DNA from 2 places in the Phyllobacterium sp. TAF24 genome. Region 2 is predicted to be linked to the other one. Evidence: predicted binding sites of a transcription regulator. Region 2 holds the regulator's gene; the other holds the start of a gene.
The links. Region 2 encodes HrcA, which represses chaperone genes, less so after heat shock. Its sites were predicted from a motif close to GTTAGCACTCNCNNNNNGNGAGTGCTAAC; they were not measured.
Positions count from the first base shown of each region.

Region 1: a site for HrcA is predicted at 1,562-1,590, ahead of groES (co-chaperone GroES). Genes of this name have one in related genera too.

Region 1 covers NZ_JBFRDN010000001.1:215,809-221,073, forward strand. Annotated here, with positions in the region: gene AB4Y96_RS01040 (zinc-binding alcohol dehydrogenase family protein) at 1-937, opposite strand, end outside; gene AB4Y96_RS01045 (winged helix-turn-helix transcriptional regulator) at 1,038-1,409, shown strand; gene groES (co-chaperone GroES) at 1,650-1,946, shown strand; gene groL (chaperonin GroEL) at 2,013-3,659, shown strand; gene AB4Y96_RS01060 (winged helix-turn-helix transcriptional regulator) at 3,767-4,171, opposite strand; gene AB4Y96_RS01065 (NADPH-dependent FMN reductase) at 4,263-4,823, shown strand; gene AB4Y96_RS01070 (glutathione S-transferase family protein) at 4,893-5,265, shown strand, end outside.
Region 2 covers NZ_JBFRDN010000023.1:11,669-16,933, forward strand. Annotated here, with positions in the region: gene rph (ribonuclease PH) at 1-616, opposite strand, end outside; gene hrcA (heat-inducible transcriptional repressor HrcA) at 753-1,823, shown strand; gene grpE (nucleotide exchange factor GrpE) at 1,940-2,653, shown strand; gene AB4Y96_RS18595 (trimeric intracellular cation channel family protein) at 2,773-3,426, shown strand; gene AB4Y96_RS18600 (adenosine kinase) at 3,418-4,410, opposite strand; gene AB4Y96_RS18605 (sulfate transporter family protein) at 4,630-5,265, shown strand, end outside.

The DNA of each region.
Region 1 (5,265 bases), on a different contig from region 2:
CGGAAATCTTACCGAGATCGTCGGCAAGCGTCGTGCGGATTGTACCGGCATCGACCAGTTCCGAGACCTTGTTGAGCAGATTGTGCTGCTCCTCAACATCGACAGTGTTGTAGCGCGAGCGCGTGAACATCACTTCCCAATGGATGGAAATGCTTTTCCATTTAAAGGGCATGATGTCATAGGTTTTGGGATCATCGATCAGTCCAAATCGGCCCTGCGGCGCTATCAGCGTGGCAATCTCCATGCGATGATCATCGGAGTTTGTTGTCGAAAAAACAAAGGCGGGCGCACCGAGGCCGAGTGCTTCTACCTGCGCGGCAATCGGCTTCGAGTGGTCAATCACATGATGGGCACCCAATTCCTCAACCCATTTCTTCGTCTCCGGGCGTGAAGCTGTGGCGATGACAGTCAGGTTGGTCAGTTTTCGGACAAGTTGGACCGCAATGGAACCGACACCACCGGCACCGCCAATAATAAGGATGGCATTGGTTGCACCCACAACCGGGGTTTTGATCTGCATGCGGTCAAACAGCATTTCCCACGCTGTAATGGATGTTAGTGGCAAAGCAGCGGCGGCACTGAAATCGAGAGATTTCGGCTTCTTTCCGGCAATACGCTCATCGATCAGATGAAACTCGACATTAGTTCCCGAACGATCCACCGCCCCCGCATAGAATACTTCATCACCGACGTTGAAGTGCTGCACATCCGGTCCCACGGCGGTGACAATGCCTGCAGCATCCCAGCCAAGGACCTTGGGCTGGCCCGCTTCCGGCTTCACACCTGCACGGATTTTCGTATCCACCGGATTGACCGATACGGCATTCACTTCGACCAGAAGATCGCGCCCCTTTGCTTCGGGCTTGGGCAGATCAATGTCGACAAGGGATGTATCCGCAGTGATTGGCTGTGGTTCGTAATAGGCAACGGCACGCATCGGCATTCTCCAGATAAGTTGACGCTGTTCAAATGCGCGCTATGTTTGATAAGTGCAAGAATGCACATAAATTGCATATAGTGTCATAAAGGATACCGTGATGCCGCGTGTACGCCATACGAATTTTGATTGCGCTCCGGGTTGCCCCGTCGAGGGAACGCTCAATCTGATCGGCGGCAAATGGAAGGGAATGATCCTTTACCATCTCATGTCCGGCACATTGCGTTTCAACGAAATCCGCCGCCATCTGAATAGTGTCACCCAGCGGATGCTGACCAATCAGCTGCGCGAACTGGAAGCCGATGGCTTCATCACACGCAAGGTCTATGCGCAGGTGCCGCCCAAGGTCGAATATTCATTGACGGAACACGGTCGCAGTCTTGAGCCGATTATCTCCGCGCTCAAGATCTGGGGCGACACGCATCTGCGGTCGGAAGCTGCCAAGGATGCAGCTGCCCGCCAGGCGGCCTGAACACCCCGGCGTCATCATTGGTTCACAATTCTATGGAATGATTTTTATGCTGGTCCGAGGACCTGTAACCGCGTGGTTTTTACCACTTCGCCAAAAAAATTGGCCAACCTCTCCCTTGACTCTTCCAAGACCTCCCACTATCTCCGAGCCCAGTTAGCACTCATCAATGGCGAGTGCTAATAACGCGAATGATCATTCGTTCGCTTCACTGTTTTGACACCAACATCAAGGGTTCTAACCATGGCCAAGACCAAGTTCCGCCCGCTTCACGACCGCGTCGTAGTACGCCGGATCGAATCCGAAGCAAAGACTGCAGGCGGCATCATCATTCCGGATACTGCCAAGGAAAAGCCACAGGAAGGCGAAATCGTCTCCGTAGGCACTGGCGCTCGTGACGAAGCTGGCAAGCTCATCCCGCTCGATGTCAAGGCTGGCGACCACATCCTGTTCGGCAAGTGGTCCGGCACGGAAGTCAAGATCGGCGGCGAAGACCTGCTGATCATGAAAGAATCCGACATTCTGGGCATCCTCGGCTAATCAGCCGACACTGCCTTTAAACCAACGAATTTCGATCAAACCGGGTTCAATCCCAGGAGAGATAAAATGGCTTCCAAAGAAGTAAAATTCGGCCGCGACGCGCGCGAGCGCATGCTGCGCGGTGTCAACATCCTTGCTGACGCTGTCAAGGTAACGCTCGGCCCGAAAGGCCGCAATGTTGTTATCGACAAGTCCTTCGGCGCTCCGCGCATCACCAAGGACGGCGTAACTGTTGCCAAGGAAATCGAACTTGAAGACAAGTTCGAAAACATGGGCGCGCAGATGGTTCGTGAAGTCGCTTCGAAGACGAACGACATTGCCGGTGACGGCACCACGACCGCTACTGTTCTGGCTCAGGCTATCGTTCAGGAAGGTGGCAAAGCTGTTGCTGCCGGCATGAACCCGATGGATCTGAAGCGCGGCATCSATCTTGCTGTTGCAGAAGTTGTCAAGCAGCTCGGCAAGAGCGCCAAGAAGATCAAGACTTCGGAAGAAGTTGCGCAGGTTGGCACGATCTCTGCCAATGGCGAGACTGAAATCGGCGAAATGATTGCCAAGGCAATGCAGAAGGTCGGCAACGAGGGTGTTATCACCGTTGAAGAAGCCAAGACCGCTGAGACCGAGCTTGAAGTCGTTGAAGGCATGCAGTTCGACCGCGGCTACCTTAGCCCATACTTCGTCACCAACCCTGAAAAGATGGTTGCTGACCTCGAAGACGCCTACATCCTTCTCCACGAGAAGAAGCTTTCGAACCTTCAGGCTCTTCTGCCTGTACTCGAAGCAGTTGTTCAGACCTCCAAGCCACTCGTCATCATTTCTGAAGACGTAGAAGGCGAAGCTCTTGCTACGCTCGTCGTCAACAAGCTGCGCGGCGGCCTGAAGATTGCTGCTGTCAAGGCTCCTGGCTTCGGCGATCGCCGCAAGGCCATGCTGGAAGACATCGCGATCCTCACCGGTGGTCAGGTTATTTCCGAAGATCTCGGCATCAAGCTCGAAAGCGTTACGCTCGACATGCTCGGCCGCGCCAAGAAGGTGTCGATCACCAAGGAAAACACCACGATCGTTGACGGTCATGGCAAGAAGGGCGAAATCAACGCCCGCGTCGGCCAGATCAAGCAGCAGATCGATGAAACCACTTCCGACTACGACCGTGAGAAGCTGCAGGAACGTCTTGCCAAGCTCGCTGGCGGTGTTGCCGTTATCCGCGTTGGCGGTGCTACGGAAGTTGAAGTGAAGGAAAAGAAGGACCGCGTTGACGACGCTCTCAACGCAACACGCGCTGCTGTTGAAGAAGGCATCGTTCCTGGCGGTGGCGTTGCCCTGCTCCGCGCTTCGGCAAACCTGACGCTCAAGGGTGCAAACTCCGATCAGGACGCTGGCATCAACATCGTTCGTCGTGCTCTGCAGGCTCCGGCTCGCCAGATCGCAACAAACGCAGGTGACGAAGCTTCCATCGTTATTGGCAAGATCCTTGACAACAAGAAGGAAACCTACGGCTACAATGCAGCCAATGGCGAATATGGCGATCTGATCGCTCTCGGCATTGTCGATCCAGTCAAGGTTGTTCGCACAGCCCTGCAGGATGCTGCATCGGTTGCTGGCCTTCTCGTCACCACCGAAGCCATGATTGCCGAAGCTCCTAAGAAGGACAATGGCGGCGCTCCACAGATGCCAGGCGGCGGAATGGGCGGCATGGGCGGTATGGACTTCTAATCAGTCCAACGCTGATACATACGGAAAAGGCGGGCTTCGGCCCGCCTTTTTTGTTGCGTGAACATGGCGCCAGCCAACGGCTGATCGCAAGGACACAAGAAAATTATCTATTCGGCCGCTTCAGCGAAGCTGGCGGCAATTTCAACCCCATGTCCAGAATCGAACCGGGCACGCGCATTGGCAATACGGTGTTCGTTCTGAATGGCAAAGTCTGCCAGTCCCCGAACCGGCACGAGCAATTCGCGTCCAAGCTCCGTCAGTTCATAATCGACGCGTGGCGGAATGGTTGGATAGACAGTGCGGGTGACAAAGCCATCACGCTCAAGGCCACGCAATGTGCTGGTAAGCATCTTTTGCGAAATACCGTTAATGGTTCGCTTCAACTCATTAAAGCGCATTGAACCATTGCCCAGATAGTTGATAACCAGCACGGTCCATTTGTCTCCGACACGGGCCAGAATGTGATTCACCGCCGTACAGGCAGAGGTTACTTGAAAGTGCTTCGGTTTCAAAAAAGTGCCTCCTTGCGGGTATTTTCAACAGTCACTTATATAGCGCCAGTAACCAATAGTTACCATAGAAAAAACCTGAGGAATTCTGAATATGACGAAACTGAAAATCGGTGTCATCGTTGGCAGTACGCGGATTGGCCGCTTTGCCGAGTTCCCGGCGAAATGGATCGCCGAAGTTGCCGGCGCACGCGGGGATGTCGAAGTCGAGATTCTTGACCTCATCGACTATCCGATGGCGTTCTTCGGCGAAGAACGCGCCACCACCGAGCAGTCGGAAACGGCCGAGCGCTGGAAGAAGAAGCTGCGTGAATTCGATGCTTATGTCTTCACAGTGGCTGAATACAACCACGGCCCGACAGCCGTTCTGAAGAACGCCATCGATCTTGGCGATTTCATTCACAAGCCGGTCGGCTTTGTCGGTTATGGCGGCGTTGGTGGCGCGCGCGCTATCGAACATCTTCGGGTGATTTTCGTGGAAATGAGTGCCGCTTCGGTCAAGACAGGCATTCATATCTCCTTCCCTGAATATCTGACTGTCGTCAAAGGCGAAAAGAAGCTCAGCGACTACGGCCATCTGAACGAAGCAGCCACCAACCAGCTGGACCAGCTGGTCTGGTGGGGCAAGGCGCTGAAATCAGCCCGCACCGCGTAAATTTCAGGGGTGGCCGTTCATATGGCCGCCCCTTTGCTTTTCCAGCAACAACGATTCAGGAGAAACACCATGACCAAGAAGCTTACCCTGATCAGCCATCTCCTTTGCCCCTATGTGCAGCGCGCGGCAATCGCGCTTGCGGAAAAGGGCGTGCCTTTTGAGAAAATCTATATCGATCTCAACAACAAGCCTGAGTGGTTTCTCAAGATTTCACCGCTCGGCAAGGTGCCGTTGCTGAAAGTGGAACAGGATGATAGCAGCGAGGCCATCCTGTTCGAAAGCTCGGTTATTGCCGAATATATCGAAGAGACCGAGGGTGAGCCGCACCTGCACCCCGATAATGCGGTTGACCGTGCCCGCCATCGCGGCTGGATGGAATTCGGCTCGACCATCCTTTCGGATATCTGGTCGCTGGAAACCACGAAAGACGCCGGTCTGTTCG
Region 2 (5,265 bases):
CCGCCGTTCCCTGCACTTCCACAATACCACCCTTGCCGGTCATGACGAAGTTGGCATCGGTCTGTGCCGTTGAATCCTCGGCATAATCGAGATCGATAACCGGCGTACCGTTGGAAATACCGCAGGAAATCGCCGCGACATGATCCTTCAGCACTTTTTCGACCTTGAGCATCTGGCGGGTTTCCATCCAGCGCAGGCATTCATGCAAGGCAACCCAACCGCCGGTGATAGCAGCGGTGCGCGTACCGCCATCGGCCTGAATGACATCACAATCGACGGTGATCTGCACTTCGCCCAACGCCTGCAGGTCCACTACAGCGCGCAGCGAACGGGCGATCAGCCGCTGGATTTCTAAAGTACGACCACCCTGCTTGCCGGATGAGGCCTCGCGGCGCATGCGGTCGCCGGTGGAGCGTGGCAACATGCCATATTCAGCTGTTACCCAGCCCTTGCCGGTGTTGCGCATCCAGCCCGGGACCTTTTCCTCAAGGCTGGCGGTGCACAGAACGTGCGTATCGCCAAACTTGACCAGGCACGAGCCTTCAGCATGTTTGGAAACACCGCGCTCGAAGGAAATGGCGCGCATTTCGTCTGGGGCTCGTTTGGAAGGACGCATGGAATGACCTCTTGAAAATATGTTTGTCCGGCCTTTTAGAGCAATGGACGCTTAAATGGAACCATGCAGCAAAAGCTTTGATGATTGGACCGACAATGCCTATATTCCCTGACAGGAAACAAGGGCGTTACACAGAATGAACAGGGCAGTCACTCCCGAACCATTGCAATCGCTAGACCAGCGATCGCGAGATATCTTTCGGCGCATTGTCGAGAGCTATCTTGGCGATGGCGAACCGGTTGGGTCGCGCAATCTGTCGCGGATATTACCGGTTGCGCTTTCGCCTGCGACAATCCGCAATGTTATGAGTGATCTGGAGCATCTCGGCCTCGTCTATGCGCCGCATATCTCGGCTGGACGTCTGCCGACGCAGCTCGGCCTGCGATTCTTTGTCGATGCCTTCATGGAAGTCGGCGACCTTTCCTCGGACGAGCGCAATTCCATCGAGGCACAGGTTCGGGCGGGTGGTGATGCCCAATCAACCGAGAATGTTTTGACGCAAGCCAGCCAACTCCTTTCCGGCATGTCGCGCGGTGCGGGTCTTGTTCTGGCAACGAAAGCGGAAGGCGCGCTCAAGCACATCGAATTCGTGCGGCTCGAGCCAACAAAGGCGCTGGCGGTGCTGGTTACGCAGAGCGGCGATATCGAAAACCGGGTGATCGATCTGCCGCCTGGCGTCACCCCCTCCCAATTGATTGAAGCGTCGAACTTCCTCAATGCCCATATTCAAGGCCGCACCATCACCGAAGCGCGCGCCGAAATCGCACGCCTGAAGGACGAGACCCAGCAGGCGCTCGATGCACTATCACAGCATCTGGTCGAAGAAGGGCTGGCAGTCTGGGGTGGAGCAGGCGGCGGACAACCGCCACGGCTGATTGTGCGCGGACGCGGCAATCTGCTCGATTCGATCAATGCTGAGGCTGACCTTGACCGCCTGCGTCATCTCTTTGATGACCTTGAAACCAAGGAAGGCACGATACAGCTGCTTGATCTGGCAGAAGCGGGCTCGGGAGTGCGTATTTTCATCGGCTCGGAGAACAAGCTGTTCTCGCTTTCGGGTTCATCGCTGGTTATCGCCCCCTATCGCGACTCGGAGCAGCGGGTTATCGGCGCACTCGGCGTTATCGGTCCAACGCGGCTTAACTATGCGCGGATTGTTCCCATGGTGGATTATACGGCACAACTCGTCTCAAGACTGTTGCGTTAGCTCCGATTGTACCATTCTGCTGCGTGAACTTGCCCTGCTCAGGGCATTTGCACTTGATTTTCATGGCCTAAACCTCGATATCCAGCGCAGATTGGATTTATGAACGGACAGGATAGATGACTGAAGAAAAGAAACATCATGACGCACCCGATCTCGATCAGCGCGATCTGAAGAATCCGCGCGACCGTGATGCGCTGAAGCGTGCCGCCGATGATTTTCTGAAATCACGCAAGGCGGAAGAATACGCCATGGCGCAGGAAGAGGAAGACGAGGCGCAAGCCATCAGCAGCGCCGAACTGGACGCATTGCGCGCCGAAAACGGCGATCTGAGGGACCAGTTGCTGCGGCTAGCCGCTGACATGGAAAACCTGCGCAAGCGTACAGCACGCGACGTGCATGACGCACGTTCCTATTCGGTTGCAAACTTTGCCCGCGACATGCTGTCGGTTTCCGACAATCTGAAGCGCACGCTCGAAGCCATTCCGGCCGACGCACTTGCCAATGGCGATGCGGGTTTCAAAACCCTCGCCGAGGGCGTGGAACTCACCGAGCGTTCGATGATGTCGGCGCTGGAACGCCATGGCGTAAAGAAGATCGAACCACAGGGCCAGCGTTTCGACCCGAATTTCCATCAGGCCATGTATGAAATCCCCAACACCGACGTGCCGCATAACACGGTGCTGCAGGTGGCGCAAAGCGGGTTTGTCATTGGCGACCGCATGTTACGCCCGGCACTGGTCGGCGTTTCCAAGGGCGGCCCCAAGCAAGCTACAGGCGAAGGTCAGGCGGAGCCGGGCCCTATCAATCCACAGGCTGAAAAAGACGCATAATCAAAGCGCCTTCATGTAAAAAAGGGCCAGATACCGGTAACGGTGTCTGGCCTTTTTCATTTCGCTATTTACCGTCCGGATTGGCCGTGTTCTACCTCTGGTAAAAGGGGGAGCGGTCGATGACATTGATCCAGATATTCAATTATGCGGGCGTTTTTGTCTTTGCTGCCACGGGCGGTCTTGCCGCCTCACGCCGCCAGCTTGATATCATCGCCTTTGTGTTTCTGGCTGCGGTAACAGGCATTGGCGGTGGAACCTTGCGTGATCTCATTCTCGGGGTTCCGGTCTTTTGGGTGAGAGAGCCCGGCTATATCCTCGTCTGCGCCGCAGCCGCTGTCCTTGTCTATTTCTCCGCCAATCTGCTGGAATCGCGTTACCGGCTTTTGCTCTGGCTTGATGCGCTCGGACTTGCCGCCTACAGCGTCATGGGTGCAGCCAAGGGGTTGGCACTTGGATTTGATCCGGCGATTGCCGTTGTCACCGGTATTCTAACGGCCACATTTGGCGGCGTACTGCGCGATATTGTATCGGGGGAACCATCTGTGCTGATGCGGCGCGAGATTTACGTAACGGCAGCGCTTGCCGGTTCGGCCGCCTATACGATCCTCCTTGGACTTTCGGCAGGGCCGGAGGTTTCGGCACTGCTCGCCGCCCTCACCGCTTTCACGGTGCGTGGCGGCGCGCTGTATTTTGGCTGGACGCTACCCAACTATCATAAACCGGGCCGCACGCCTGAAGAACTCAAGCGTGACGGCATTGTGCGGTCAGAGTAATCCGGCCTGCTGCGCAGCAATCTTCAGGTTTTGTGCGGGACGCGGGCCAATCTGCTGGATGACAAGACCGGCTGTCAGCGAACCCAGTTTCGCGCAATCGGTCAATGACCGGCCATTGGTATAGCCGAACAGAAAACCCGACGCGTAGAGATCGCCAGCGCCTGTCGTATCGACCAGTTCGGCAATCTCGATAGCAGGAACCGCGACAGTTTCATCCTTCGAAACAACAACCGAGCCCTTTTCGGAACGCGTGATGGCGGCCAGTTTGCAATCCCTGCGGATCGCATTGAGACCCTTTTCGAAATCGTCGGTCTGATACAGCGATTTGAGTTCCGCCTCGTTGGCGAAGACGATATCAACCGTGCCGGAACGCATCAGATCGAGGAATTCCTCGCGATAACGATCGACACAGAACGGATCTGATAGCGTCATCGATACTTCACGCTTGTGCTCATGGGCAATTTTTGCCGAGAGGCGGATGGCTTCCTTGGCCCGGGGCGGGTCCCAGAGATAACCTTCGAAATAGGTCACCTTGGCTTCCGACACTTTTGAACTTTCCACATCTTCCGGTCCAAGCTCGACGCAGGCACCAAGATACGTGTTCATCGAACGCTCGCCATCGGGCGTTACGAAAATCATGGACCGGGCTGTGGGCGGCGGTGCTTTCAGAACACGCGTATCGAAGGCAACGCCCTGTGCACGGATGTCATGGGTAAAGATATGGCCGAGCGGGTCATCTGCCACCTTGCCGAAATAGGCAGCGCGGCCACCAAGGCTGGCAACGCCCGCCGCTGTATTGCCCGCGCTTCCGCCTGACGCTTCGATCGCCGGGCCCATGCGCTCATACAGAAATTCCGCACGGTCGGCATCGATCAGATTCATCGCATTTTTGATGATACCGTTCTTGACGATAAAATCATCATCCGTGCGGGCTATGATATCGACAATGGCATTGCCGATGCAAAGCACGTCATAACTCGACATGAAAACTCCAGGATTGATTCAATTGCAGTTCTTGGCCTCTCACGGTCCGATTCTGACATTTGCATGGTTCGCGTGATGTCAAATTCGTTCCATTCATTTGCCAAGTCCTAGCGGGAACGATAGGCGTTGACTACCCCCAATAAGTGTCACCGCCTTGTCTGTGCCGAAGTCGTTCCCTATGTCGGAAGTTCCCGAGTGGCCAAAAAGGATGATGGCACAATGATCTTTGAAAGCGCACGCGCCGCCGCAAGCCATCTGTTTCGGCCGGAATTTCGATCCGTGCTGTGGAAATCACTCGGGATGACCATTCTGCTGCTCATCGGAGCGTGGTTTGGACTGCGGGAATTGTTTGAAGTGCTGGCTCTGCCGTTTTTCGATCAGTGGATGCCAGATCTGCCATCCTGGGCCGGTTGGTTTGGTTTTATTGCAGCAATTCTTGCCAGCATTGTCCTTGCACTGGGGCTGGCACTGCTGATTGCTCCGGTTTCAGCCATCGTTGCCGGGCTGTTTCTCGACGACGTGGCGGAAGTTGTGGAAAAGTCAGATTATCCGCTCGATCCAAGAGGCCGCCCGCTGCCGGTGCTGCGCTCCTTCGTGCTTTCGCTGAAATTTATGGGCGTCGTCATCATCGGGAATATCATCGCTCTGCTGATGCTTTTGATCCCCGGTGTCAACATCATCGCGTTCTTCGTGGTCAATGGTTATCTGCTCGGTCGCGAATTCTTCGAATTTGCCGCCATGCGGTTTCGCCCGGAAATGGAAGCCAAGGCGCTGCGGTCAAAACATTCAATAACGGTGTTTCTGGCCGGTCTTGTGATTGCCGCCTTTATGGCTATCCCCATTCTCAACCTGCTG